3 regions of the Litoribacterium kuwaitense genome follow, and region 2 is predicted to be linked to each of the others. Evidence: predicted binding sites of a transcription regulator. Region 2 holds the regulator's gene; each other region holds the start of a gene.
The links. Region 2 encodes LexA, which represses DNA repair genes until DNA is damaged. Its sites were predicted from a motif close to CGAACATATGTTCG; they were not measured.
Positions count from the first base shown of each region.

Region 1 (10,344 bases), on a different contig from region 2:
GACACGCCTTTTGGGACATATATTTTTCCATTTGCTCGCGTACATAATCAGAGCTCGTTTCACGGTATCGCCGTTCTACATTTTTTAGCACGCCTTCAAATTGGATGTATTGCTCACGCACACGTCCAAAGTCATTTTCATAACGAAAATAGATTTTTTCTTTGCCGCTTCCATTTAATAATATGTCCATTTCTTTTTCGGAAAGCTCTTTTACCGGTGCATCCATTGGAATTCCATAATGATCACAAACACTCTTTAAAAGCTCAGGATAGTATTGTGAACTCGTCGGCTCCCATACACTGATCGCGTGCTCTTTCAAACTTAACGAACGATCTGGAATGATGAGATCTACGTCGACCTCGAGCTTTTGTCCAAGACCGTCACAAGACGGACAAGCACCAAAAGGAGAATTAAATGAAAAAAGACGTGGCTCAAGCTCTCCTACAGAAAAACCACAGATCGGGCAGGCGTGATTTTCACTAAAGAGGAGCTCCTCGCCATCGATGACATCGATCATGACCTGCCCTTCGCCTAAACGAAGTGCCGTTTCTAATGAATCTGCCAGTCTTGAAGCGACCCCTTCTTTAATAACAACGCGGTCAACGACAACTTCGATATCATGCTTCTTATTTTTTTCGAGCTGAATATCATCATTAATGTCACGTAGCTCTTTATCTACACGAACACGGACGTAGCCTTGCTTTTTTATGTCTTCAAGTGTTTTGACATGCGTACCCTTTCGACCAGAAACGACGGGCGCAAGGATTTGCATCTTCGTCCGTTCTTCGTAGCTCAGCATTCGATCGACCATCTGCTCAATCGTTTGTGACGTTATTTCTGCCCCATGCTTTGGACAAACAGGCTTCCCAATACGGGCAAATAATAAGCGCAGGTAATCATAGATTTCAGTGACTGTTCCGACTGTGGAACGCGGATTTCTGCTCGTCGTTTTTTGGTCAATTGAAATTGCTGGAGATAACCCCTCAATAGAGTCGACGTCGGGCTTATCCATTTGTCCTAAGAACTGCCGAGCGTACGCGGATAATGATTCGACGTACCGGCGTTGTCCCTCTGCATATATCGTATCAAAAGCAAGAGAAGATTTTCCCGATCCGGATAAACCGGTCATTACAACGAGCTGATCTCTCGGAATTGTGACATTTAGATTTTTCAAATTGTGGGCGCGTGCACCTTGAATTACGATCTTATCAGTTGCCATTCTTTTCATCCTTCCGCTTTCAATTCGAGGACGGCATCCCTTAACTGAGCTGCTTTTTCAAAATCAAGGGCCTTCGCTGCTTCTTTCATTTCTGTTTCAAGTTGCGTAATTAGCTTGTCTTTTTCTTTCTTTGACAATTGATTTGCTTCCTTGTCAGCAAAGTATGTTGTCTCTTCCTCCGCTACCGACGTCGCTTGAATGAGACCGCGAATGTCTTTTTTAATGGTTTGTGGTGTAATCCCATGAACCTTATTGTATTCTTCTTGAATTTCACGCCTGCGTTTTGTTTCTTCTATTGCGACCGACATCGCTTCTGTGATCGTATCAGCATACATAATAACGTGACCATTTGCATTCCGCGCAGCTCTCCCCATCGTCTGAATCAATGAGCGCTCCGAGCGAAGAAAGCCTTGTTTATCTGCATCGAGAATCGCGACGAGGGATACTTCTGGGATATCAAGCCCCTCCCTAAGTAAGTTAATCCCAACGAGCACATCATATTTGCCAGCACGAAGATCACGGATGATCTCAATTCTTTCTAACGTTTTGATCTCCGAATGAAGATAGGAAACTTGTACACCGACTTCTTTTAAATAATCGGTTAGATCTTCTGACATTTTTTTCGTCAGCGTCGTAATGAGTACCCGCTCATTCTGTTCCACTCTCTGCCTAATTTCTGATAGCAAATCGTCAATTTGACCTTCAATTTGGCGCACAGATACCGTCGGATCTAACAAACCGGTCGGACGGATGATTTGTTCAATAACCCCTGGTGAATGCTCATATTCATACGATCCAGGCGTGGCAGATACATATACGAGCTGGTTTGCTTTTTGCTCAAACTCGGAAAATTGGAGAGGCCTGTTATCCAACGCAGAAGGCAGTCGAAAGCCGTGGTCGACGAGCACTTGCTTCCTTGCCCGGTCTCCATTAAACATGCCGCGGACTTGGGGTAACGTCACATGTGACTCATCGATCATGATGAGAAAATCCTCTGGAAAATAATCGAGTAATGTATACGGGGTGGACCCTGCCTCACGCAACGTTAAATGACGTGAGTAGTTCTCAATGCCAGAACAAAAGCCCATTTCGCGCATCATTTCAAGGTCATAATTGGTGCGCTGCTCAAGGCGCTGGGCTTCAAGAAGCTTGCCTTCCTCATTCAACTTGTGCAGCTGCTCTTTAAGCTCTGCCTCAATTCGTTCGATTGCTAATTTCATCTTTTCTTCCCGAGTGACGAAGTGAGAAGCGGGGAAAATAGCGACGTGCTCGCGCTCACCAATGATTTCGCCAGTCAGAGCATCGACCTCGCGGATCCGATCAATTTCATCGCCAAAGAATTCTACACGGAGACAATGCTCATCTCTTGAGGCAGGAAATACCTCAACGACGTCACCCCGGACACGAAACGTCCCCCTTTGAAAATCAATATCGTTACGGTGATATTGAATGTCAACAAACCGGCGAAGGAGTTGATCCCGTTCAATGGTTTGGCCGACACGAAGAGAGCAAACCATCTCTTTATATTCTTCTGGTGAACCGAGTCCATAAATACACGACACACTCGCAACGATAATAACGTCCCGGCGTTCAAACAAAGCACTCGTTGCCGAATGTCGTAATTTATCAATTTCATCATTTATACTTGCATCTTTTTCAATGAATGTATCCGTTTGAGGCACATATGCTTCCGGTTGGTAATAATCATAATAGCTGACAAAATATTCAACCGCATTATTAGGGAAATACTCTTTGAACTCGCTGTAAAGCTGGCCCGCCAAAGTCTTATTATGCGCGATAACGAGCGTTGGCTTATTCACTTGCTGGATGACATTCGACATCGTAAACGTTTTCCCTGTTCCCGTCGCTCCTAGCAAAGTCTGGTGACGCTCCCCTTGCAAAATTCCGTTTGAGAGCTGTTCAATGGCCTTCGGCTGATCTCCCTCTGGACTATACTTTGATACAACTTGAAGCTGTTCCATTGTATTTCCCTCCCTTACATATCATTCGTAAGTAATTGTATCACATTTCCGGTTAAAGTCACGCAAAAATCGAACGGACATTCGTATATTCATTGCCACACAAACGGTCTTTCCATAGAGGAAAAGACTTCCTCTTTCCAACAATATAATGCCCTTATTTGCGTAAGCTAAAACAGAGCCCTCTCCTTGCCTAAGAAAGACATTGGTCAAGTCCCCCCATGTCATTAGTTCAATTTCACTCCTATTTGATTCATTAAAAAAAGCTGCCAGCACACGATGCCCGCAGCGTAGAGTGTAGACAAAGTCTTTCTTCGTTTTGTTTACACTCTTTTTTTTCGAGGAAAATGAACACCTCACAAACAGCCCAGCTTAACCGCTTGTCACGACTTACGAAGAAAAGCGAACACACACGGATAGAACTTTCATTCATAAGACCCAGCGGACGAGGAGCAAAGCAGTAGCCTACCCTTTACTTCCTGTTAATGCGATTCCTTCAATAATTTGACGCTGAGCAACGACGTAAATGACCAAAACGGGAATGACAGAGATTGTCGTTCCTGCCATAAGAAGTGCCCAATCCGCAGCGTACAGCCCTTTAAAATAATCGAGCAGTAATGGGACGGTGAACAATTCAGGAGAAGACAAAAAGACTAAAGGCTGGATAAAGTTATTGTAAATCTGTATAAACGCAAAGATTCCGAAGGCCGCTAAAGCCGGTCGTACGAGAGGCAGTATAACGTGCCAATAAATCCGTAAAGGGTTTGCACCATCTATAACTGCTGCCTCTTCAACATCGTCTGGAATACCTTTAATGAACTGACGAAGTAGAAAGACACCAAATGCATTAAAAATGGCATTCGGAACAATCACAGACGCATGTGTATTCAGCCAGCCGAGCCATTCCATAATTAAATATAAGGGAATCAGCGTGACCTGCATCGGAACCATCATCGTCGAGAGAAAGAGAATAAAGAGAAACTCCCGACCTGGAAAGCGGATTTTTGCAAACGCATACGCTGCCATTGAAGCCGTAAGTAATTGACTGCCAACGACAATCAGCGCAATATAAAACGAGTTAAAGTAAGCTTTTCCAAATGGCATGGCTTGTAAAGAATTGATGAAATTCTCCCAAATAAATGTTTCTGGAATTAAAGTTGGTGGGACGGCAACAATTTCTTCAAACGTTTTAAACGAGCTAAGCACCATCCAAAGAAACGGCCCAACCATAAATAGTGAAGCGACGATCAAGACAAGATGAAGCAGTAGCTTAGGATAGCTTTTCGCTATTGTTCGTGGATTCGCTCTTGTCTGCTCATGCACTGTTCCTACTTTAGCCTTCATAGTGCACCCACTTTCTCGAGCCGAAGAACTGAATTAGCGTAAAGATGAGAATAAAGGCAAACAAGATGACTGCAGCTGACGCGCTTGCACCAAAATCAAATTTTCGAAAAGCTGAATCGTACACGTGATAGACGAGAGTGTAGCTTGCTTTTCCCGGACCGCCATTCGTCATAACAAATGCCTGGTCAAACACTTGGAAGGACGTAATTACACTCATAATAGCAACGAAGAACGTCGTTGGTGAGAGAAGAGGCAATGTAATTGACCAAAACTTTCGAAATGGAGTAGCCCCGTCCATTTCTGCCGCTTCATAATATGTCTGAGAAATCCCTTTTAGACCTGCTAGAAAAATCACCATATTATAGCCAAGCTGCCACCAAATGCTTAAAATGGCGATGGAAGGAATAACCCACGTCGTACTCGAAATCCAGCGCGGTCCTTCAATACCGAAGTTGGCAAGAAACTGATTAATAATACCGAGATCTGCATTATATATCCACATCCATATGACGGAAATTGAAACAGAGCTCGTAACAACTGGCGCAAAAAAGAAAAACCTGTACAACTCTTTTCCTTTAATATTGTTTAATGCTAAAGCGACGAGTAATGCCAAGATGATGCTAATGGGGATATAAAGGACGGAGTAATAAAACGTATTAATGAGCGCAGTATTAAACGCCGGGTTTTGAAATTGTAGAATAAAGTTTTCAATCCCGATAAACACCGGCGAACCGAATCCATTCCACTGCGTCAGACTCAATCCAAAGGCAAAAAGTAAAGGCAATAAAGAGAAAACAAGTAAACCGATAAGCTGAGGCGCAATAAGGATATAGCCCCACTTTTTTCGTGATTTGTTATTCATAAGGCTCCTCCTCGTATGAGAGTAGTAAGAACTCTTCCAAGACGAATTTCTAATTCCTTATGCTTTAGTGCTTGTTTATGCAACTGTAGGCTTATAATGCTTCTTCTTGTGCATTTTTCATAAATCTCGCCATTTCAGCAGCGTCCCTTAACGTAGCCTCAACACTTCTCTCTTGGATAAACATTAGCTCATAAATATCAGTGAGCTCGACTGTTAAACTCGGGATACGCGCTTCGTCCTCCAACACTTTTCCTTTGTTCAGACCTTCAATCAGGTATTCGGAATGTTCCGGGGGTGATCCTTCGACAATATCTTCCAACGAATTGACAGCAGGAATCGCATTTCCATTATCCGCAAGACGCACTTCCTGTCCTCGTACAGAAGTATAAAAACTCACAAATTTTTTCGTCGCTTCTGGGTGCTTCGTATTTTTGTTCACCCCGACATATGCAATTGAAATCAGAGGCTTCGCTTTCACATCTCCATTCGTCGGCCAAGGAATATAATCAAACTCTAAATTGTCCGCATCGAGAAACATTGGTGTCAGCCAACGCCCGGCACCAAGCATCGCCACTTGCTTTGAAAGGAATAACGCTTCTTGCCCTTGTCCTTGTGGAAGTGACCCGGCAAAAATTGAGTATTCCTCATCAATTAAGTGCCTCATAAACATAAAAGCTTCTTTTGTTTTAGCGTCTTGATCAATCACAACATCGCCTTCATCGTTAAACATTCGCCCACCATTTGACCAGACCCAGTTATAAATACCTGAGGAACCGCCATCTTGTACAAAAGCATATTTACCTGCTCTTTTAAACTCGGCAGCAATATCTTCAAATGTATCCCACGTCCAATCCCCATTGTCATAAAACTCCTGGGGGGTAGGGATGCCAAGCTCTTTAAACAAACCTTTGTTGTAATAAATGAGATTTGGATTTGAATCAGGCGGGATCGCGTAAATCGTATCTCCCTTCTTCGCAGGCCCCCAGACAGAGTCTGGAAAATCTGACTCTTTCACGTAGCTTTCATTACTATCCATAAAGTCACTTAAAGGTAGTAGCGTATCATTGTTCACTAAGAAACCAACTTGACTGTCGCTAATATAAAATGCATCTGGAGCCTGACCGCCTTGTAACCTCGTAATTAACGATTGATCGTATGTGCTTGAAGGTGAAGGTACAAGTGTGACCTCTATTTCTTCTTCAAGATCATTAAATTCATCAATTGCCCTTTGATAAACTTCGAGCTCTGCCGGATTTCCCCATGCAGTAATTGTAATATGCTTCACTTTATCATCAGTATAATTTGAATAATCTGATGATTCGCACCCTGAAATGATGAGACATAACGTAATCACACAACCGAGCCGTATGAGCCAATGACTTGTCGTCACAAAAAGTGCTCCTCTCCGATTGAAATATAAGCGCTTCATTTAAAAATCATAGCACAGGTCCTAAGTTTTTGACAACGCTTACAATATATATGGCTGAAGCAACAAACATATTCTTTTAAACTTAAACATGAAACGCACCACGTCACTCTTCTGCTATTAATATCACCTATACAACTAGCCTGCATGTTGATGAATGCTAGTTGTTGTACTGAAAAGCATTAGGCTTTTCACCGTTATTCACATCGTTTGCTCTTTTTGCTTCCACAATTTCTGATGACAAATTCCGAATAATCTTTAGGTGATCAGGCGGTCTTGACGAATGCCAAAGAACATGATCGCGGCCAGTTGGAAGTGCTCGTCGATGACAAGGAATGCATGTATGTGTGCGACCGAAGATACTTGGATTACGAACGGGTCGACTGCATGACGGATGAGGGCTATTTCTTTATATCTCGCCTGCGGAAAAATGCGGTCGTTCGGTCACTCGAACACTTCAAATTGCCGGACGACTCTGACGTGTTGTCCGATGAAATGGTCGTCATTGGCACCACGCAAAATCGATCGGAAAACACAGACGGAATATTCGGAACATATTTATGCGACGCTAGTGAAAAAAACACGACAAACGAATCCCACGATCTCGTTTGCCGCACTCACCTGTATTACTGTTAGAAATGATTTTGCTTTTGTTCAGATTGACTCATGTCATTTTGAATAAAACCTTTACGTTCCATCTTCCCCCACTCTTTCCGTCTTAATATGGCAGAGAGAATCCCTTCAAAACGCCAAATTAAACTGATTGGACGAAACCAAAAAACTTCGGTAAACGCTATTAAGAACAGGCGGAGAGTATCGGAAACTGAAGGATACGATTTTTGGCTCCACGCTTCAAATACAACAGACATCATAGAAAATACAGAAGCATAAAGTAGAAATAAAAGTGCGAGCAAGGCGGCAAACAAATAATAAACGTCTCCCATTAACAAGGAGATAAGCAAAAACAAATAGCCTCCTAACTCAATAATGGGCCCTAAAAATTCGATTATCCAAAAGTAAGGAAAGGAAATCATCCCCAAATATCCATAACGTGGATTTAATGTCATTCCTCTATGTCTCCATAAACTTTCAGTTAATCCTTGATGCCAACGTCTTCTTTGTTGCCTTAAATCTTTCAATGTTTCTGGTGCTTCCGTCCAACAAATCGGATCTGGAATAAAGACAATTCTTTTCTTCTTCTTCTCTTTCCGTGAAACTCTATGCAATCGTACGACTAACTCCATATCTTCTCCCACAGTTTTTGTCGAATAACCGCCTGCAAAAATAACCCACTTCTTAGAGAATACACTAAAAGCACCGGATATAATTAACATTAAGTTGAAACGACTTAGTGCAATTCTTCCCATTAAGAAAGCTCTCATATATTCCAATACTTGCATTGCAATAAGCGTGTTTGGCGATAAATGACGATTTACAACTTGTCCCAATTCAACACTAAAACCATTGGCAATTCGAACACTCCCACCAGCGGCAATGACCTCATCGTTCGATGAGACGATGGGCTCCATTACACGCAACAAAGACGTACGGTCTAAGAGGGAATCACCATCAATGGAACAAAAATAAGGGTACTTTGAAACATTAATGCCAGCATTTAAAGCATCTGCTTTTCCTCCATTGACTTTCTCAATGAATAATAAGTTGGGGTGTATTTCTGACTGATACACACCTAAAATTGGTTCGCATTTTATTTGAACACGGATGGATTTAGGAACTTCTCTCATTTGAAATAATTCTATCATTGTTTCCTTTGTTCCATCTGTCGACCCATCATCAATGACAATGATTTCGTATTGTGGATACGTTAAAGCTAAAAGAGAGTGTACACTGTTTACAACACCAATTTCTTCATTATATGCGGGGACAAGTACAGATACAGGTTTTGAGTATATGTAAGCTAAGTTTTTATTATCAACGACATATTTATCTAAGTGAACTTCTTTTTTTATACGAAAAATCGCAATGATTAACATTAAACCATACACAAGAATAACGACGATCATATAGAAAAGTATGATGTAAGCAAAAAATTTAAAAAGCGCTGAACTAATCATATACAATGTCATACGAGCGCCTCTCTTCCAAGTACGTCTTTGACCATATGTTTCGCATACTCATCTTCACTCGTCGACATAAATTGTTTCAACCGTTGAATACCGTCACGAGTTTCTTTTAATGATGATGCCGCTTGAGACCTTACTTCCCAAGAAGAATCTTCCAATAGTTCTGTTAACAACTCTAAAGTATGCTCCTCTGAAAGGTGTACAAGTAATTTGGCCGCCATTAATCGTTCAACCCAATTTCCCGAGTGAACAAAAGGTTTATAGCGTTCAACAGAAGAAGGATAACCTATATTGGCAATGGCTTTTAATGACCTTACTCGAATCTCAACATCTTCATCATCTAATAAGCCTTCCAAAAACGAAATATGTTGAAGATAATGTTGAACACCAAGTAAATCGATAAACACATACTGAAAATTTTGTGGTAGATCATTAAATCGTTTTAATAAAGTAGTGATTTGCGCAGTCTGCAACTCTATAAGTAAGTAACGATATTCATGTTCACCTAAGCGAAAGTTTGGATGAAGTAAATAGTGAACAAACCTTTTCTGATCAAACAATGAAATGACCTTATACATTAGTAAATATTGCTCTGGCGTGTATTTGATTTTTCTTTCCAGTGATTGATATACGTCGTTTAAGAGGAATTTCATTTGAAAATCCATTATTTTATGCAAGGCGTTTATATGAACACTCCGCCTACGGCTTCTTAATCGCTTTCGATAATAATCTTCTAAATAGGTATTTGTAAATTGGATAATTCGCTTCGTTACATCCTCACTAGCAATATTGTGCGCATAGCGAGTGAGTACAAGATCTGCAGCATCTCGTTCGAACTCATTATTTGGCAGAAGTGTTGCTGGTACCGATTTTCCTTCAATGAGATATTCATACCATTGACCTTCTCTTTGCAAAATATGCTCATGTAACCGTCTTTTATATCGACTTTCTAAATAATGACGCATGATCAAATAGAGGAGGGTGACTAGCAACATAACAATTAAGATGATAATCGTAATAATAATCCCATATATGATAGGTTCTATTGTAATCGCAACCTTTTTAATACTTTTTTCACTTTAGCTTCAAACAAACGAACGTTAAATGGTTTTTCGATAATTTCATCTACCCCGTTTTCATAAATATAAATAAGATCTTCCTCTGTTTTACGTTTGGACATCATAAAAATAATATATTTTTGATGATTTGGCATCTGCCTCAACTCATGTAAAACTTCAATTCCATTTTTTTAGGTAAAATATCATTCATAATGACAAGATGTTCATGACTCGATCGATACCAATCCGATTGCAAATACTCATACCCATCTTGAAAAGACCGAATCATTAAATTTGCGCCTTGAATGACACAACGTTCTAAGAGGTTTCGTAAAATAGACGAGATCATTGCATCTTCTTCTATAATACTCA
Region 1 covers NZ_JAALFC010000017.1:49,703-60,046, forward strand. The annotation lists gene uvrA (excinuclease ABC subunit UvrA) at 1-1,219, opposite strand, end outside; gene uvrB (excinuclease ABC subunit UvrB) at 1,225-3,201, opposite strand; gene G4V62_RS10420 (carbohydrate ABC transporter permease) at 3,664-4,542, opposite strand; gene G4V62_RS10425 (carbohydrate ABC transporter permease) at 4,532-5,404, opposite strand; gene G4V62_RS10430 (ABC transporter substrate-binding protein) at 5,496-6,794, opposite strand; partial or broken gene G4V62_RS10435 (transposase) at 7,086-7,364, shown strand; gene G4V62_RS10440 (glycosyltransferase family 2 protein) at 7,463-8,917, opposite strand; gene G4V62_RS10445 (HEAT repeat domain-containing protein) at 8,914-9,828, opposite strand; gene G4V62_RS10450 (response regulator transcription factor) at 9,957-10,127, opposite strand; gene G4V62_RS10455 (nucleotidyl cyclase domain-containing protein) at 10,133-10,344, opposite strand, start outside.
Region 1: a site for LexA is predicted at 3,272-3,285, ahead of uvrB (excinuclease ABC subunit UvrB). Genes of this name have one in related genera too.

Region 2 (10,344 bases):
AAATCGTTTAAACCATTCAAAGGGCGCTCCTCCTATCAAGAAATATAACCTATTTTATCTGCTGGTTATTCATTGCTTTCATCATTTGGTTAATCTTCTTCTGGGAAGGTTTTTGTCCCATTTGCATTAGAAGCACCCGCAACATTTGTTCATTAATGGGCGGGTTTTTTTTCAAATAATTCATCATGTATTTGCGGGCAATAAAAAATCCGAGAGCGACTCCTGCCAGAAGTGCGCCTAGACCCACAAGAACATAGATCCACCACATGTTGTATCCTCCTTCACGTCATCTGTTCTAAGTGTACTAAATCCATTGTGAAGGCGCAATACTATCTCTTGAATGGAGTTGATTTATTACGCGTATAGGCTTTAACCATCCATACTGCTGTTCACTATAATTACTAGCAAAAAAGTATCCATCATACGCCCGTAACGCTTCAAAAAAAGTCATTTCCCCAGAGAAACACCCTTCAGAACTCATAGACAATACATTCGCATCGATCGTTAATGTAGTTAATCCGGTCTCTTCGTTCGTCTGAAACATCATGCGACGAACGTGTGTCTTGTCCATAGATATATGATTGGAGAACGCACACAAATGCTCAACTAAGTCATCCATAGAAAAAGATTCAGTAATATAATGGACTTGCTTTTCTAGAAGCAAACGATGCGTAGCTACACTACGAGAGCACTCTTCTAACAGCTGATAGATTTTGAATTCTTTCCCGAAAAACTCGTGAGCCACATCTTCCTGGATTCGGTAAATTTCATAGAATGCCATCTCATTTAACTCCCTTCACTTATCTATGTACATCTCATTGAGACAAGTATAAGACAAGTAGAGAGAGAAGACTGTCCCTTTATGAGGCAAACAGACACATGTTTTGTCGAATCAAACGACCTTATTACATAAGATGGCAGCTACAATTGCTTATTCACGACAAACAGCATTGCCATTGCTCCTCGCTTTGACAATCATTTTTATGCTGAAGAAAATCGTCTGACCGTTGATGAATAGCAATAAAAACAGTGTCGGCAAAGTCATTTGTGCTTTGCCGACACTTCATGAAGCTAATCATTCGATGTTATATCATTCTTGTCTAAGCCATACAACAGATGCTTAACGAAGCAAGCCTTTCACTTTGGAGACAACATTGTCGACATTGAAGCCAAACTCATGCACGACCGTTTCTCCTGGTCCAGAGGCACCAAAGCCGTCAATTCCAATAACATCGCCATGGTCGCCTGTATACTTATCCCAACCAAACGGGTTAGCCATTTCGAGCGCTAGACGTGTCTTCACTTGTGGTGGGATGACTTCGTCTTTATAGCTTTGTGGCTGCTTTTCAAAGAGCTCCCAAGATGGCATGCTGATAACCGCAACATCAATACCCTCTTGTAATAAAACTTTCTGCGCTTCTACTGAAAGACTGACTTCCGAGCCAGTAGCAAGCAGAAGGGCATCCGGTGTTTCTTTCGTCGCAGGTGACACGACGTAGGCACCTTTGGATACTTTCTCGTAACGGTTTTCCACAGTCCCTTCGAGTACAGGAAGGTTTTGGCGGGTAAGAACGAGTGCTGTCGGGGTCTCTTTTGACTCTAAAGCAATTTGCCAAGCCGCTTGAACTTCATTTCCATCCGCTGGACGGAGTACAGTTAAATTCGGCATTGCTCGCAATGAAGGAAGCTGCTCAATCGGCTCGTGTGTCGGTCCATCTTCGCCAACCGCAATCGAATCATGTGTAAAGACGTAAGTGACTGGCAACTTAGACAGAGCTGCTAGGCGAATGGCCGGGCGAAGATAATCGGAAAAGACGAAGAATGTCCCTCCGTAGGACTTCAAGCCACCGTGCAATGCCATTCCGTTCATCGCAGAACCCATCGCGTGCTCACGTACACCAAACCAAATATTTTTTCCAGCATAGTTCGAGGCAGTGAAATCTTCTTCGCCACTGACTGATGTTTTATTTGAGCCAGCTAAATCCGCAGAACCCCCAAAAAACTGAGGAACCGTTTTAGCAATGGCATTAATCGCTTCTCCAGAAGTTGCTCTTGTTGCAGCAGCCTTGTCATCTGTCGAATAAACTGGTAACGCTTTTTCCCATCCTTCAGGAAGCGTACCATTCATAGCATCAGTAAATTGTGCTGCAAGTTCAGGGAAAGCTTTTTCGTATTCAGCAAACATGGCTTCCCATTGTGCAACTTTCTCTTCACCTTTTTGAACGATATTTTTATTAAAGTGTTCATAGACTTCTTCAGGTACGTGGAAATCTTCTTCAAACGTCCAATCGTACGCTTTTTTCGTCAACGTAGTTTCTTCTTCTCCTAAAGGAGAACCGTGAGATGCAGACTTACCTGACTTATTCGGTGATCCATAACCAATGACGGTTTTCACTTCAATAAGTGTCGGTTTATCAGTTTCTTTTTGTGCTTGCTCGATTGCCTGTCCAATCGCATGAAGGTCATTTCCATCTTCAACGCGGATAACCTGCCAGCCGTAGGACTTGTATCTGTCTTCTACATTTTCAGAAAAGGCTCTGTCTAAATCTCCATCTAAAGAGATATCGTTTGAGTCATACAATGCAATTAAGCGACCAAGCTTTAAGTGACCTGCTAAAGATGCCGCTTCTGCACTGACACCCTCCATAATATCTCCATCACTGCAGATGGTATATGTATAATGATCAACGACCGGGAAACCATCACGATTAAATACTGCAGCTAAATGGCGTTCTGCCATAGCCATCCCAACAGCGTTAGAGATTCCTTGTCCTAATGGACCAGTTGTTGCCTCTACCCCAGGCGTATGGCCTACTTCAGGATGTCCAGGTGTTTTGCTGTTAAATTGACGAAAGTTTTTAATGTCTTCCATAGTGACATCATAACCTGCTAAGTGAAGAAGGCTATAGAGAAGCATTGATCCGTGCCCTGCAGATAAAATAAAGCGATCCCGATTTGACCAATCAGGGTGTTTAGGCGAAATATTCATATAGTTTGCCCATAGGCTATAAGCCATTGGTGCAGCACCCATTGGCAGCCCTGGATGTCCTGAATTTGCTTTTTCAATTGCATCAATGGAAAGGGTACGAATTGAATTGACAGCAAGTGTTTCCAAAGGTGTAGTCATGCAAACAGTCCTTTCTCTTTGAACTTTTCTTTTCCATCATATACCTTAACACACTAAAGTGGCAAGGTTTTTCCCGAAGGAGAATCTGTAAAATGATCTAATGCATCCAATCTCATTGATGATCTTTTTCCTTCAAAAATAGCGTCAGAAAAGGTAGCGATCATCGATTGAACGAAATGCTTCATCCCCGCGGTTAGAAGCTAACAGCTTCACGATTTACATCCTCGAATAAAAACTCTCGACGTACACTGTCATAGAACCAGTATTTTCACACACTTGAATTCTATAGCTGAGCTGCAAAGGACTACATTATATTGTCTTGAGCAAGGGGATTCACTATTCTTAAAGAAGAAAGCCCACAGATATCATGGACTTCTTTTGATTATTATTCTTCATTCAACTCCGAATGACGCTGATTTTTTGATTTCTTTAGTTTCTCCGGCGTCACATCGTTGCCTTCCTCGTCAACAACCTTCACTTGATGAAGGTGATTTGTCATTGATTGACGAAACACTTGCAAATACTCTTTACGGAGTGTTTGCTGTTCATCTGTTTCCTGTTTCGTAAGGCCTTCGTATTTCTTCTTTTGTGCTAGTTCATTGATGCGATTTAATTTTTGTTGAGAGAGCATTTTATCACCTCTGTCCAGATGATACACGCCTGCTTCACTTTTAGCAAATTCATTGCTTTTTTCTGATTAACTCTTCTTCATATTGACGATATCTACGGTTCACAGTTGCTTTAGAAATATCATAACCCATGCCCCGCATCGTCGCCGCAATATCACGAAAAGTCAGCCCGTTTTTTTTGAGTCGGATAATTTCTTCTAATGGAACGTCCTTCTTTTTCCTTCCAGGAGAGTGGTTTGCATTTGGCTCACTAAAATTGGTTTGAGGCGTAAAGCCGCGAGCAACAGCACGTTTCATCCCTCTTGAAATTTTGGAATTATGTAACTTTCTTTGGTATTCCTCGACGACTGATAGAATACCTAACACCATATCATCCGCATCTGAAAGTTCAAGCTCGCCATCGTTTTCAAGCGTATAAATTGGCTTTTTCATCTTTCTAAGCGAATGAACAATTGCCATTTTAGCATGACCTCTTCCTAGCCTCGTATCATCAGTAATCAGCAGACCATCAACTTCACCCGTCTGCAACATATCGAGACAATCGAATAGACCTTCTCGATTGACTTCATATCCACTCGCCTGTTCTTTAAAGACATGGATAATAGTCCATCCTTTACTCTCTGCTGCACGTCTTAATTCTTCTTCTTGTCGGTCAAGGCTTGTTTCTTGGCTTTTCTTTTCTGTACTTACTCGGCAATATAAGACTAAATTCATTCATTTGCACCACCATCGTAGACGAAATGAGCATACGTTTGCTCTTCAAGCTTATCTGCCTGAACAGGAATAATAATCTCTTGACTTGACTGCATCGGTTCTTGATTTAACGCATTTTTCTCATTGACCCAAACGAGAAATTCTTCTTTTGAAAGCTGATGAGCATGCGCATATCGTTCTGCAAGCTCTGATATTTGTTCCCCTTTTTCTACTTGAACAGTTGCGTAGGATGGGGTCATCATATATTTTAGACCAATACATAGAACAATGACGGCTGCTAGACTAAAGTAATAAGATATACCAATGGTTTTCATATCGTATCTCCTCCATCGAATGTTTGTTCGTTATTATTCTTACATACGAACAAATGTTTTGTCAATAAAATTCGAACTTATGTTTGTGTTTCTAGTTTTTGTTTGCTATAATTTGACTAGAATCACTTCTGAGATAAATCTATGAAAGCAGTTTATATTCTATGCCTAAAAAAGAAACGTGATCATACACTGTTTGAAAGAGAGGATTTTATGAAAAAACTTTCAAAAAGACAGCAAGCAATCCTTGATTTTATTAAGGAAAATGTACAAACCAAAGGGTATCCGCCTTCTGTAAGAGAAATTGGCGAGGCAGTTGGCTTAGCTTCAAGTTCGACGGTTCATGGACATTTAGCACGCTTAGAGGAAAAAGGAATGATTCGCCGCGATCCAACGAAACCGCGCGCAATTGAAGTTTTGAACTTGGAGACTGATGACGCACCACAAGCACCAGCAATCTCAATTCCAGTCATCGGAAAAGTCACCGCTGGACAGCCAATTACTGCAATTGAAAACATTGAGGAGTATTTACCGCTACCTGAAAGGCTTCTCCCAACAGATGAATCGGTGTTTATTTTAGTAATTGAAGGAGAAAGTATGATTGAAGCCGGTATTTATGACGGAGATTATGTCGTCGTGAAGCAACAACATACTGCGCAAAACGGTGATATTGTTGTTGCGATGACAGAAGAGGACGAAGCTACTGTTAAACGTTTTTATAAAGAAAAGGACTATATTCGACTCCAGCCTGAGAATGCTACTATGGAGCCTATCCTTTTACACGATGTCAGCATTCTCGGAAAAGTCATTGGGTTATACCGTACATTTCATTAAAATTGATCGGGAAACTCACAAGCAGTTTCCCGATTATTTTAAACGTCATTCAAACAGAGCCTTAACTTCACTTCCACAAATCTAAGAGCTTACCGATTTCCTTTCTAATTAACAAGCGATGATTCATTTAAAGCGATCCAATATTGTCTCCTATGAAATTCTCTTTAAACGCCTCATGAAATACCACTCTATTTTGTCCAAGCAAATTCACTTTTCTTCCATTCCCCCATTCGGTCTGTCCGCAATCTAACCACAATTCGTTTTCATCATAGAGGTATTTCCCTTTGTTATAGCGCATATATTGAGCTAAATAAGCGCTTTTAGATTGGGAGGTTATATTTATGCAACACGAATCTAAAAAACCAGTCACACAAGCTGAAAGAGATCACGCTTGGCAAGTGAAAAATCGTGAACGAGCTAATTATTTACATCGCAGGCTTACTGCACGACACTTTTTAATGAACGATGCAACATTAAGCGATTTAAATGAGCTTAAGGGCCTTCTGAAAAAACGCGAGCTCAAATTTAAAAAATAGACAGCTGAAATAAGGCTCTGCATGTATTTGCAGAGCCTTCAGCGATGATTATAAGACAAACGTTCGTTATTTACCTAAACCTTTCCCTTCTTCAAACAGCCCTTCAGGCACTTTAGCTTCCCATGCTTCTGGCGCATCTAAACGTAATGCTTTAGCGACAACCGCCGCAGTGTCTTTCACATCAACATGATCTGTAATTACGGTCCCTGGCTCGATGCTTTTTCCTTTTGCAGCCCAAAAGATTGTTGTATCTTTCGGATCTAAAGTGCCATGTGTGTATCCATGCCCACCGTGATCCGTTGACATGACAATTAAGCTATCTTCCATCAGCCCAGCATCTTCAATCGCATCTAAAATCTTTCCTACATTCTCGTCTGTTTTTTCATATTGCTTATAGTACTTTTCACTTTCGTACTGGTTTGCATGACCGACATAATCTAGATCACTCAACTGGATGAACATGAGCGGTGTTTCTTCGCCTTTTGTCTTAATATATTCCACAATGCGTTCGGTAATGACATCATCACCCGCTGTATCAAAATACGTCTCAGCAGACCGCTCGATTAGTCCGTGATAGATCGGGTTCCAATCCATCATCGCTGCTGTGTTCGCAGCAGGACGTTCTTGTTTTAAGAGCTTTAAAAATGACGGGTGAGATACATTTTCCGCAAACGGATCACCTAATGTGCCATTGTGTTCTTGATGTATGTCATATCCTACTCCATGTAGCATCGCGCCCCAGGCTGGTGCACTGGATGAGTTATCTTCTGTTTTTGCTTCATAAGTATAAGCGCCGTCAGCGAAAAATTGTTTGAGTCGAGGTGCGTTCGCATTCTTTACAAAGTTTCCAGCACCATCTAATCCAATGACAAATACATGTTTATATTGAAACCCATTATGTTCTTTCAATGCTTTTTGAATGACCTGTACGTCTTTTCCATTAACCCTTCCATCTAAATTCAAATCGGCAATTTTGGAGTTATCCCATTTCTTACCGCCTTCTTTCGCACCGGCAAGTTTACTAACTAATTTCATATCTTCTTTTGTTAGTAATCCGTCACCATTCACATCTTTGGAATTTTCGACAGACACACTAGATACAGCTACATGGTTACCGTCTGTTGTAGACACAGTGATGTCTGCATTCCCTACGCCCTTTGCTTCAACGATCAGTGAATCGTTTTCCTCTGTCACGGTTGCGACTGTAGGATCACTAGATTCGACTGTGTATGATTGATTACTCGCATTGGAAGGTTCAATAGCGACGTTAATATAGGCTTTAGCCCCAATATTTAATGTGACCTCTTCTTGATCTAAACGGATGTCTTCTAAAGCAATTGCTGGCGCGTTCTCATATAAACGCTGCACATCTTCATCAGAAATCGCATCTCTAAAAATGTGCAAGTCATCGAGCATTGCATTAAAATGGTTTCCCCAAAGTGTGCCCTTGCCGTCAACACCGATTTTCGTTGTAAAATCCGTATCGATGGTTCCTTCTGTCTGACTAATATCAACTTCAGCTTCTAGTTGACCATCTTTGTAAATTTTAGCACTTCCATCGCGATCGTGAGAAATGGCGATATGGTGCCACACGTTATCGCCAACGGTGATCCATTTATCAAGCCGGTTGCTTTCAGATGTACTGTAATTCCAAACGAGGCTTCCTCCATTCATACCGACAAACCAACCCGTATTTCCACCACTTGCCCAGTTTTTATTTGAAATAATGGCTGGATCAGCGTTAACACCTGGTGACTTCAACCAAAAAGCTATTGAAAAATCTTGATCTTCACCAAATTTCAACTCATCTGTGTCGCCGAGGTCGATATACGGAGCTGTTGCTTGCGAAGTGGATTCAAAATGAAGTGCTTGTTTAATGCGCCCTTCAGTATACTTTACATCTCCTACGACTTCAGGTTGAGCAGCTGATCCTTCGTTTAAAACATTTCCATCAAATGAAAAAGAAGCGACTGCAGCTTCTTCATTTTGTTGGATCTCAACTGCGTGTGTGGTCGAAATTGTCGAGCCAATAGACGATAAAGAAAGACAAGTGACGAGAACCGTACTTGAAAGTACCTTCCAAGGAAATTTCTTTTTCATTTGTTTACCCTCCAGGTTATGTTTGCTTACGATTCTCATTTTAAAAGCAAAATGTTGTCCTAATTTTTCATTGATGTAAAAATATTTGGTCAAATAATTAAACTTTTGTAAATGATGTAAGCGTTTTGAATGATGCTAAAACTTTTGAACTACATTATTTCTATGTTGACTATATCAATAGTAGAAGTTTATTTTTTACTTTAAAGGTGTTTTTTGAGAAATTAAAATGCACAACTTAGCTCTCTACGATTTGAACGGTCATTTCATCTCTTATTATTCCCCTGGAGGCCACTGAGATTCAGCGAATCAAGCTGATTTCTTAATTTATGTTACACAAGCGGGAGCGTTTGTTGGGTAAAAATAAATTAAGTGAGCTCCTTTGACCCCACAACAGAAAAAACCCCTGACGCCTACAGCGCCAAGGGCTCTCCTGCTTAATACAAGCTCATATATTGCTCGCGTTCCCACGGGTGGACTTGCGTCCGGAACATATCCCACTCAATTTCTTTTGCTTCAATAAAGTGTTCTGATGCATGGTCACCGAGTGCGTCCATTAAGACTTGGTCTTTCTTGAGCTTTTCAAGTGCATCATACAGCGTCGCCGGTAAGTCGGTGATGCCGTTTGCGAGACGTTCTTCTTTATCCATGACATAAATGTTTCGGTCTACCGGTTTTGGCGGAGTCATTTTGTTTTTCACACCGTCTAAACCAGCAGCGAGCATGACTGCCATTGCCAAATATGGGTTCGCTGATGGATCAACAGAACGAACTTCGATTCGCGTGCTTAGTCCGCGTGATGCTGGGATACGCACAAGCGGGGAACGGTTTCTTGAAGACCAGGCGACGTAGCATGGCGCTTCATAGCCAGGAACAAGTCGTTTATAAGAGTTAACTGTCGGGTTGGTGATCGCTGTAAAGGCTTCAGCATGCTTTAAAATACCTGCTGTAAACTGACGAGCGGTTTCGCTTAATTGTAAGTCGCCCTCTTCGTCATAAAAAGCATTTTGATCGCCTTTAAATAAACTCATATTGGCGTGCATGCCTGAGCCATTCACTCCGAAAAGCGGCTTCGGCATAAAAGTAGCATGCAGACCGTGCTTTCTAGCAATCGTTTTGACGACGAGCTTAAATGTTTGGATTTCGTCACATGCGGTGACGGCATCTTCGTATTTAAAATCGATTTCGTGCTGACCAGGAGCGACTTCGTGGTGAGACGCTTCGATTTCAAAGCCCATGTCCTCTAATTCAAGGACGATGTCTCGACGGCAGTTTTCACCTAAGTCGGTTGGCGCTAAGTCAAAGTAGCCGCCTTTGTCATTCAGTTCAAGCGTTGGTTCTCCAGAAGCATCATTTTTAAAGAGGAAAAATTCTGGTTCAGGACCGATATTAAAAGCGGTAAACCCTAAATCATTCATCTCTTGAATCGTTCTTTTTAAAACATATCGTGGATCGCCTGAGAAAGGTGTGCCGTCCGAATTATAAATATCGCAGATAAAGCGTGCTACTTTCCCTTTTTCGCTTGTCCATGGGAAGACGACAAACGTATCAAGGTCTGGATATAAGTACATGTCTGACTCTTCAATGCGGACAAATCCTTCAATAGAGGAGCCGTCAAACATCATCTTATTGTCCAATGCTTTGCCTAGTTGGCTTACCGGGATTTCAACATTTTTAATAATCCCTAGCAAGTCGGTAAATTGCAGACGAATAAAACGAACGTTTTCTTCTTTCACAAGCCTTAAAATATCTTCTCTGGTGTATTTCGATCCCATAATTGAAATGTTCCTCCTCTTTATTTTTTGAAGCTTTTATCTCAAGCGCCCTTAAACCAAGAGCGCATGTGACCTTTAGTCGCTTAACCATTGTCTAAACATTCATATCCTTTGAATTGATTTTAGTATACCGGTTCGATGACGGTTCGTATTTATTTATGTAAGAAAATCTAACATAGTAATTTTCATCACATCTCATCACGCTGCAATGCGGCTTTGGCTGCTTCCTTAATCGCCCATTTCACGTGTTCATACGTTAAGCCTCCTTGAACAAACACTCGATATGGCGGCTTTACAGGACCATCGGCACTAAATTCAAGG
Region 2 covers NZ_JAALFC010000003.1:86,097-96,440, forward strand. The annotation lists gene G4V62_RS03390 (Na(+)/H(+) antiporter subunit B) at 1-20, opposite strand, end outside; gene G4V62_RS03395 (YneF family protein) at 50-268, opposite strand; gene sirA (sporulation inhibitor of replication protein SirA) at 305-781, opposite strand; gene tkt (transketolase) at 1,121-3,127, opposite strand; gene G4V62_RS03410 (DUF896 domain-containing protein) at 3,513-3,758, opposite strand; gene G4V62_RS03415 (YneB family resolvase-like protein) at 3,808-4,470, opposite strand; gene yneA (cell division suppressor protein YneA) at 4,467-4,784, opposite strand; gene lexA (transcriptional repressor LexA) at 4,995-5,615, shown strand; gene G4V62_RS03430 (hypothetical protein) at 5,957-6,151, shown strand; gene G4V62_RS03435 (LamG-like jellyroll fold domain-containing protein) at 6,218-8,251, opposite strand; gene glnA (type I glutamate--ammonia ligase) at 8,686-10,023, opposite strand; gene G4V62_RS03445 (methionine gamma-lyase family protein) at 10,212-10,344, opposite strand, start outside.

Region 3 (10,344 bases), on a different contig from region 2:
CCGAATGGAATCTATCCGTCCGACCACGATCCTGTTCTCGCTGACTTTCGTTTAGGCGAATAGTTCATCTGCCAAGTGCTGAATCGTTGAATGCCGTGTTTCAAAAGAGGCCGAGGGAATGTGGATCATCAGCTCGTCGGCGCCGCTTTCACGGGAGACCGACTTTAGCTGTGTTGCCACCTCGGCTGGCAGGCCAACGATCGGCGGTGGGTGCTCTTGATCGTGTGGCATAAGGGCTAAGTCACGATTTGGCGCCGAGGGTGACACACAAGCCACTGAAACGGCGATCATCGTTTTTGCCCTAAGTCGTGCATCGGACAGGGATTGTTTATAATGCTGGAACGCTTCGCTCGCTGGAGAAGCACTCATAAAAGCCCCAAAGCAATACGATAGCCCGCGTTCTCTGGCTGCGATTGCGCTCCGTCTTCCCGTGCCGAGCAGCCATACTTCTGGGAGCTTAGAAGGGACAGGTCGTATGTTGTCATCTGCCAAATGTGTCAACAGCTCGTCTAAACGCTCGGGGTGTCGGCGGACTGCTTCTAGGAAATTCCCTGCTAACCGGGTCGTGACCTCAGGAGGTGCACCCGGTGCTCGGCCAATCCCTAAATCAATGCGGTCAGGAAACATGGCCGCGAGCTGCCGATGGGTTTCAGCGACGAGGTAAGGAGGATGGAGGGGGAGTAGAACGGCACCTGCCCCGAGTCGAATCTGCTTTGTCGCTTGCCCGATCGCAGCAATCATTAATGCGGGCGACGCGCTGGCAATATGTTTGAGCTGGTGATGTTCACTCAGCCAAAACCGTTCATATCCGAGTTGATCCGCTTCGATCGCTAAATCAATCGTCTGTTGGAGGGCATTTTCATCTGAAGTCCCTTTTGCGGCAGGCGATAAATCTAATATAGAAAGCTTCATATCTCATAGCTCCTTATCTCAACCATTATTGGAGGTGTGTTTTCTGAATATTTCAGGCATCAATCACGTCTGTTTTTCGGTGCGAAATTTGGTAAAATCCATTCGGTTTTATCGCGACGTGCTCGGTGGAAAGCTCCTCGTCTCTGGCAAAACGACCGCGTATTTTGATATTGGCGGCGAATGGATTGCTTTAAATGAAGAACCCGATCGTGCTCCCGTATCTACAGCATACACCCATCTCGCCTTTGCCATCGAAGAAAAAGACTTTGAGGCATGGGAGGAAAAGTTAAAACAACATCACGTACATATATTAGCAGGCAGAGCAAGGGATGAGAGAGACCGCAACAGCATTTATTTTACTGATCCCGATGGACATCAGCTTGAGCTTCATACCGGCACGTTGCAAGATCGCCTTCAGTATTACCGCGATACGAAGCCGCATATGACTTTTTATGAATGATGAACGTTGGGATGAATGTGTGGAATAGAGAGGAAGACGACATACGAGACAAGACCGAAAAAGTCATTTTTTAGTGTTGCGTACACATTTTGACCAACAACTTTCGAACAATTCCATTCTTTAAAGTGGCTTAAAACCGCTTGTTTGTCTAGGGGCGACGGTGAGCAGATCGTCAGCTTTTGACATGTTGAGAGAGGTGAAGGGGCTTTCTACCCTCAGTATGCTTGAAACAGCTTGTCAGCTTAGGTGAGAAGGCGCGCGCATACTATGGCATAGGGCGCCGGTTCATGAGTCAACGAGAGAAGCTACAGGCGATGCGTTGAACGTCTACACCATCAGTTAGGCTAAAAACCGTTTGTCATCCTAAGCGAGAAGGCACGCGCAGATTCTCATGGAACGCCCGTTCATGAGAGAATGAAAAGACAGCACGAGCAAATTCCATATTTTTGTATTGCGACAACACGCTACAAGGGCTATGCTTGGGGCAACATCTTTATTAGAAAGAGGCTATCTTCATGCGTTCTCTGCGTAGTCGTTTTGAACAATGGGCGATTTGGAAGACGTACGGATGGACAGCGACGCTCCTGCTCATTCTTGAATTTTGCATCACATTTACGTTTTTTATGTTTGTTCCTTTTATTTCAATGTATATGACAGGTGGACTTGGCTTGTCCATTACGTTTGCAGGAGTTTTACTTGCTGTTCGTTTAATCGCGCAGCAAGGTCTCATGCTGTTTGGCGGATTTTTCGGTGATCGTTTCGGGTATCGAAAGATGATGATTATCGGCTTTTTATGCCGCGGTGTCGGATTTGCTGGTCTTGGGCTCGTGACCACGCCGGCATGGCTCCTCATCATGGCGACAATTGGTGGTTTAGGCGGTGCTCTGTTTAGCCCGTCATTACGCAGCATTTTAATTGCCGATCAGCCAAAGCACGTGCATAAGACGCTCTTCTCAATTGCGAATATGAGTGGTAATGCCGGAACGATTATCGGGCCGCTCGTCGGTTCGCTCTTTCCGATTCATTATTTTCCCGTGCTTAGTGTAGTGGTCGGGGCATTTTTTGCGCTGTTCAGCATTCTCGTTTGGAAGCTTCCGGCGCAGCCTGTCATCCAGCAAACCACGCTCTCATTTCAAACGAGCGTTAAAGAATTGTTACAGCAGCGCCCCTTTCTCATCGCCGTGTTCTGTATGATTCCATTTCATTTTATTTACCAACAGCTCTTTCTCACGTATCCGCTTGTCGCTCAAACGATGACAGGGAGCGGGGGGTGGATTTTTTCTGTGGTTACCGTTCTCGTCGTCGTATTTCAGCTATGGGTAACGAGAAGAACAAAACACTACTCGATTCGCCAGTCGTTGTTCCTCGGCTATGGGATCATCATTTTGTCAACCATTCCGTTGATGGTACACGAAGGGTTATGGTCACTCGTCATTTCGTTGGTCGGTATGGCCGGTGGGGTGATGGTCATGCAGCCAGCGTTTTATACGTACGCGGCGTCTCGAGCAACAGCCGGAACGCTAGCCATGTACCTCGGCTTTTCCAACTTGGCTATGGCAGTCGGTGGTGCTTTAGGAAATACGGCTGGAGGCTCTCTCTATGAGCAGCTTTCAACCGGAGGAAATGCAACCGGCTATTGGATCGTACTTGGCGCGGTGTGCCTGCTGCCATTGTGTGTGCCTGCGCGCTGGTGGAAAGACTCGAGCAGTGGGACCACAGTCATCCCGAAAGAGAAGACAAATGAACCGATGTCATGAAAATAAAGAACGTGTTATACTATTCGCATACACGAAAGGTGCGAACCATAAGCGCACATGAAATCCTCGGGAGGTTCGCACCAAATTTGTTAAACACAATAAATTTATTTGGTGTTTTATTCCATTTTAAATGGATAATAATGCCTAAATAAATTGATTTTCGATAAAAACGCTTCTTGAAAACCCATTTTATAGTGGAAAATCGCTGTCGCACCTCACGTAGGTGCGTGGATTGAAATAAATTATGTAAAGCGTTTGCGTAACATGTTTACGTCGCACCTCACGTAGGTGCGTGGATTGAAATGTGCCATTTTAGTCCTCTTGCGTCGTATAGTGGGTCGCACCTCACGTAGGTGCGTGGATTGAAATGTCTGATGACAGCAGCTTAGTTATGAATCACTTCGTCGCACCTCACGATTCCCTTTTGGGGTTTATACATATACGGTTTGTATCAGGATCTTCGTTGATTGCGATGATATGGAGGAAAGGCCATGGACCAACACTAACCGTTGCTTTGTTGTAGTTAAATCTGGAGAGAGGGGATAATCTCTTCTATCCTTCAATTTGGGCTTTGTATATTATAAGTCTGTCGCCTTCGTTAACAATAACTTGATCCAGTGACTCTGCATTTTTAATACGATAGATTTCAGTTCCTATTGGAAGTTTAGTAGACATACCATTTTCAAATTTTGTTCCTTTGGAATAATTACTCTCTATTACTCCTAATCGTTCACCACGTTCATCCTGGTTTTTTACTTCCTCACTTCGAGCATACACCCGATCATCGAGAACAAAAATATCCGCAGATTGATCATCCTGAATGATTTCTTTTGCCAAATTATCACCAGAACTCGTTGCCGTATTAATGTTTTTCCCCTCTTCACATCCTGAAATGAATATCATCAGTAGAATAAACAATATTTTTCTCATAAAATCACTCCTAAAAAACATAATTTATTGAATAGTTAGAAATTATATATTATATTTGTAGTAATTTCAAACAAAAAGGAGCTTTGATTTTCATGAAAATCATAAAATTCTTACCCCTGTATTAGTTGCTGCCCTGTTTTTAATTTCAAGCACAATTGCTCACGCGAACGAAAAAGAAGATTGGCATTTTTACACAAAAAACATGACTTATCAGTTGGAAAGTGGCATGGACTCACTTATAAAAAAAGGATGGAATAATGCTGTAGATCAATGGAATGATGAAGGGATGAATCTTTACACTCATCAATCTTCGGTTAATAGGTTAGGGACCATTAATGAAACATCGTCAACTCTATATGGAAGAATGACGACATATTATAACACTAAAACTGGTAATGTAACAAAATTTATTGGAGGATTGAACGTCGGAAACCCTAACATAACTGGTTCGAATGTTACGACAAGCACAGCGACACACGAAGTAGGGCATGCTATGGGACTCGCTCATAATAGTAAAAATTCAATAATGAACTCAGCAAGAGATAGATCTAAACTGTGGTTCCCCACCTCATATGATGTCGAAACAATGAATGAAATTTATGAGGATACCATTGGATGGGATTCTGCAGCTACAATTTTGCCTCAGCCTAAAATAACTGCAACAGATGTCAATTTAAGTTATGACTTTCCTGTGACCGACGAGCTAAAAGATATGGTTAGTGAGTCGGATGTAATTGTGATTGGGAAATATCAGGAAGGCTATGAAAAATGGAATATGTTACGTGAACTTGAAGATATACACAAAGAAAGTTCAGAAGGTTTTGTCGAAGGGAGGTTATTTGATTTTAAAATAAACAAAATTATTAAAGGTGATTTGACCGAAGATAGTATTGTGATAAATCATCGAGTCTCTGAAACCATCAATGTAGATATTTCTGAAAAAGCTGAGGGAAAAGTTACATTTCCAGATCCAAAATTTGTAAATCCAGAAACAAATGAGACATACTTGTTGTTTCTTAAACAAAACAAGGAATTAAAGAACTATTATGGAGCAATTGAGCCTTTTTCTGTAACTATTGACGATAATAACTCCGTTCTCTTACAAAGCAATTTAATTGATGAAAAAGAAATTAGTCAAAGCATTAAAGTAACTGAGGATTTTATGGCGCACAGCAATGCTGAAGAATTTATTGAAGACAGTATAACTGGAATGAAGTTGGATGAGCTTCTTGAAAAGATTCAGTTCTTAAAAAATTAGAATAATCCATTGACTACAATATCTTTGTTTCAGTTAGGTTGGGCGTGTCTTCAAAGAATTTATCGTGTTTATCGTACTAAAAACGCCAGCTGGTTCCTTCAAATTTTAGATTACCGCGGGCACTGGTATTTCGGTAACGGGTAAGTATAGGACCCTTAGCCGCTCGAGACATTGAATTTTTTAGACATGCCTGGCTCACCAAAAAAGCCCCTGAATTGGGGCTTTTTATATATCCTCGGCTTATGCTTAATTAATATTAATGACGTTTACCTTTCCATATCCTCCACTGATAAATATATATATTCCACAACAATGTAATGATCCCTAATTTCAACTGTCAGAAATATGTTGTCTAAGTTGCGCGGCACGCCAGATACTTTGTGGTACTGGCCGTCCTTCCGTTTCCAATACCGAATGGACACCCTCGCCCCTTCCTCTACAGCTTTCTTTAATAGTTGATAGTGCTCTTCTGCAAGCTCTTCTGCAATAGCTGGCGGCTCCTGCCTAGACGAGTCTTCGTAATGGCGTTGCAATGCCCGTTTATGCTCAGGCAATATGAACGAGTGTTCCCACAAGATATGATTAAAATCTTTATAATCACGAGGGTCTCTTTTCATGAAGCAGGTGCCACCTTTCGAACGCCAAGAATGTTCTCCTTGCGAAAGGTTCTTATTTTTCGCTTTGTTTGACACATCCCTCTAATGTATTGATCAGTGACCGCCAGTAACTTAACATTTCGCTTAGTAAAGCTGCCGTCGCCTGCCATACATATGATGTTGATCGTCTCACCTATTCGCAGCATTCAACTTAAGAGAACACTTGTTCTTATTATGTGCGAATGTTCGTTCTGTATTCAATGAGAATATTTTAACACTTTTACCAAAAATAATTTATTTATAGTACTAACGATAGTGCAATAAGAGTATAGAAAGTATGAAAAATTTCGAGACGATGTAAGCTGTACTTACCCTTGCGAAGGCACGCTGAACTAAGTCGGCATCTTTCTTCGATCCGGAACTGTAGCCTATGATTTCACAGTTGTAAAGATTAATCAAAATACAGAGGTAGTGCCAATGATTTTTCACCCGGACATACGTCAGATCACTCACGACAACACGTAATTCTTGTTCTTGATGAAAGGCTCTGTTCAACGCATTTCCTATCTCTGATGTGTTGCACGCCGCACGTTTCGGCTTAAACTGAGCCACTGTGTACTTTGACACTAGACATTGTTCTTTCATGATGCGACTTATTCGTCGTCGTGAGACGAACCAACCTTGTTTCTCAAGTTCTTTTTTGACTTTCCGTTGTCCATAGATATGCCAGCTCTTTTGAAAGATATCGACAATCAAAGAGGACTGCTCATCACGAATACGAGCTTCATAGTAATATGTGCTTCTTGGCAGTTGTAGCACGGCGCACATTGGTGATACCGAGTATTTGTGTTGGTTGTTTCGAATCAATATCTAATTTCGCCCCATGATGAGCGCGGCTTGCTTTTGTGACTAGTTTAGATAGTTTCTATACCACTCTCCAACTTAAAAGGGGATTTTAAGTTAACCTAAAATATATACAAAACTGTTAAAAAATAAACATTATCTTTTTTCCTTATGGCTGTTTTTATTTCCGGTTCTATTAGGCGTCACGAGCAAATTATTCTTAGATCACGGGACGAAATTAAACCAAGAGGACTTAAATCATCGACTGACAACTGGAAAGGATACTCATATATTTTCTATAGATGCGGGAGTGCCGTTTACTTTTTTAGGCTTCTTGTTAGGGGTCGCAATAATACCGATTTCAATCCTCGTGCTAATTCTGGTGTTTTCAAGAATAATCAGTTTCTTCAAACAAAAAACGCCTTATTAAGGGGATTAATTCCATTCCTTGAAAAGCCAATGGCGCGCCGATTAAGCAAAATTAAAAGGCATGAGCCCAGTACAATACCGAGTTCATGCCCAGTTAGCTGCCTAACGGAATACCCATGTCTAACTTTAGGGTCACTTCGTTTACGCATCCTCTACAGGTGCTTTCTATCTTGCTTTATCTTACGGCAGTCGCTTCGAGCTCGATGCCGCCTCGTGCTGATTGGTGGACAGTGACTGTCACAGATTGGGGCGCGATGGCTTCAACGATATCATCGGCGATGCGGGCGGCGAGCGATTCGCAGAAGCAGCCTTCTTCACGGAAGGACCAAAGGTAAAATTTTAATGCCTTTGATTCGATACACTTTTTGTTCGGGGTGTATTGAATCGTCACTTGGCCAAAGTCTGGTTGTCCGCTGCGCGGGCAGATCGCTGTAAATTCCAGTGCGCGGAAAGTAATCGTTTGTACATTTGCTGCGTCAAAGGCTTCATTTTTCAGCACCGTTTTTGCCTGTTCGACACTCTCAGGACGAGGCATCGGTCCAGATGATGGTAGCCATGATGTTTCCTTCATATAAATTCCCCCTAGTTTTGATAATGCAGGATGGTTTCGAACTGCAATCTCTAGCGTAACAGAAGCAACAGATTTTGTCAGGAGCTCTTCACCTTTAGCCGTCTTGCCCAGTATAAAAATGGCGTATCTATGAAGGCGACAATGAATTTAAGCACGTACGTTGAGACAAATATTTGCCACCATACAGAGGCCGGCATCGTTCCTAAGAAGGCAATGGAACAGAAGACGAGTGTATCAAGTAATTGGCTAATCATCGTACTGACGTTATTTCGCAGCCAGAGGCGCTTCCCTCCCGTCATGATTTTCAAGAAGTGATAAAGTCCGACATCAATCCATTGACTGACTAGGAAGGCAGCTAAGCTACCGAGGGCGATGCGCCATTGCAATCCGAAGATTGTGGCAAATGCATCCTGTACCTCCGCACCGTCTGCGCTAGGTGGAAAGAGAAGCGCCAGCTGCATAATGATGGTCATTAGCACTAACGCAAAAAAGCCGACCATGACACCGCGACGTGCTTCCTCTTTTCCGTATTTCTCGTTGAGCAAATCGGTCGCTAGAAAAATGGTCCCATAGGTGATATTGCCTAACGTCGCGACGATACCGAAGAGCTCAACGGTTTTGACGACTTGGATATTGGCAATGATGGTCGTGAACCCGATCCATACGAGTAGACCTGTTTTTCCAAAAAGTCGATATGTGATGAGTAGCATGAGAAATTGAATAAGCGCAAATATGAACCAAAACCCTTCTTGTGTAAAAGGAAGTGCCCATAAAGAAAAAAGCGTCATGTAAAAACCTCCAACATCGAATCAATTGATCGTACGTCTGACAAGGATTGACAAGGTCAAGAAGAATTATATCAGTTTTGTCAATGAAATGATTTTGGAAGCGCTATCTGTTCAGCAAAGGAAAAACGTAGTATCATCCAAATATGGGCGCATGTAAGTTTGAACTATTTTCATGTTAATGTAACAAGGACATCTATTGTTGGAGGCGATATCTATTGGCAGCGACAATGAGCATTATTATTCGTTTGGAGATGGATCGATCAAATGGAAGCTTCGGGAACGTAGCTAGCGTTGTTTCTGAGGCTGGAGGAGACCTAGTAGCAATTGACGTCATAAAAGAAGCGAAAGATCGGACAACCCGTGACGTGACAGTGAGAGTGGCAAGTCAGTCGCATGCCGATGAGGTTGTCAAGAAAGTGAGTAGCATTCGGAATGTGAAGGTCGTTCACGTATCTGATCGCACCTTTCTCGTTCATCTAGGCGGAAAGATTGAAATGCGTCCAAAGAGCCCGATTAAAAACCGTGACGATTTATCACGGGTCTATACGCCAGAAGTGGCTCGTATTTCGCAAGCCATTTACGAAAACCCTGACCTTGCCCATACATTAACCATTAAACGGAATACCGTTGCTGTCGTTTCGGATGGATCGGCAGTGCTAGGGCTTGGGAATATCGGTGCAAAAGCGGCAATGCCTGTGATGGAAGGGAAAGCGATGCTTTTTAAACAGCTTGCCAAAATTGATGCTCTACCCGTTTGTTTAGATACGCAAGACACTGAAGAGCTTATTCGGATTATTAAAGCCATGGCACCTACATATGGTGGCATAAATTTAGAGGACATTGCTTCCCCGCGCTGTTTTGAGATTGAGGAGCGACTGACGGAGGAGCTCGATATCCCTGTTTTTCATGATGACCAGCATGGAACGGCTGTTGTCATTTTGGCAGGGCTGTTAAATGCGTTGAAGATCGCGAACAAGCCCATTGAAGACGTAAAGGTCGTCGTTTGTGGCATTGGTGCGGCGGGCATTGCTAGCACAAAGATGCTCTTGAATGCAGGTGTGAAAAATGTCATTGGCGTCGATCGTGAAGGGGCGCTCGTGAAAGGAAAGCCTTATGCGCATAAAATGTGGGAGTGGTATGCTGAACATACCAACCCAAATGAAGAAACAGGAACGTTATCTGATGTGCTCAAAGGTGCTGATGTCTTTATCGGTGTATCAGCACCAAACTTGTTGACGGTAGACGACTTAAAAAATATGAATGACGACCCGATCGTTTTTGCTATGGCAAATCCGCTTCCGGAAATCTCTCCAGAGCTCGCAGAACCACATGTGCGTGTGCTTGCGACGGGCCGGTCAGATTTTCCGAACCAGATTAATAATGTCCTTTGTTTTCCAGGCATTTTCCGCGGTGCGCTTGACAGTCGGGCCACGAAAATTACGGAGAATATGAAGCTGGCTGCTGCCCAAGCGATCGCTTCATCCATTAGCGACGATGAGTTAAACGAAGATTACATTATTCCGAGTGTGTTTAATCAGGACGTCGTTAATCTTGTGAGTAAAGCTGTCGCAGATGCAGCACACGCAGACGGTGTCGCTCGTAAGCTTTGAACGTAAAATGAATTGATCTCAATGGCTACTCGTTTAATCCATTGAGGTGCTTTTCTTTTCTTTCGCTTCACTCGTATTTAGTTCACAAAAAGGCATGAATCCGGTCCGATCCGAGATTCATGCCTTTCGTATTGTCTGCAAACCTGTTCTTTCCTTAGTACATTTTAGTCTGCAAAAATGCTTAAGATTT
Region 3 covers NZ_JAALFC010000008.1:1,126-11,469, forward strand. The annotation lists gene G4V62_RS06750 (endonuclease/exonuclease/phosphatase family protein) at 1-63, shown strand, start outside; gene G4V62_RS06755 (MsnO8 family LLM class oxidoreductase) at 52-912, opposite strand; gene fosB (metallothiol transferase FosB) at 956-1,372, shown strand; gene G4V62_RS06765 (MFS transporter) at 1,888-3,129, shown strand; gene G4V62_RS06770 (hypothetical protein) at 3,682-4,059, opposite strand; gene G4V62_RS06775 (matrixin family metalloprotease) at 4,214-5,317, shown strand; gene G4V62_RS06780 (YolD-like family protein) at 5,584-5,934, opposite strand; partial or broken gene G4V62_RS06785 (IS3 family transposase) at 6,248-6,823, opposite strand; gene queF (preQ(1) synthase) at 7,361-7,756, opposite strand; gene G4V62_RS06795 (queuosine precursor transporter) at 7,834-8,544, opposite strand; gene G4V62_RS06800 (NAD-dependent malic enzyme) at 8,772-10,154, shown strand; gene G4V62_RS06805 (HAD family hydrolase) at 10,319-10,344, opposite strand, start outside.
Region 3: a site for LexA is predicted at 6,153-6,166, ahead of G4V62_RS06780 (YolD-like family protein). Genes of this name have one in related genera too.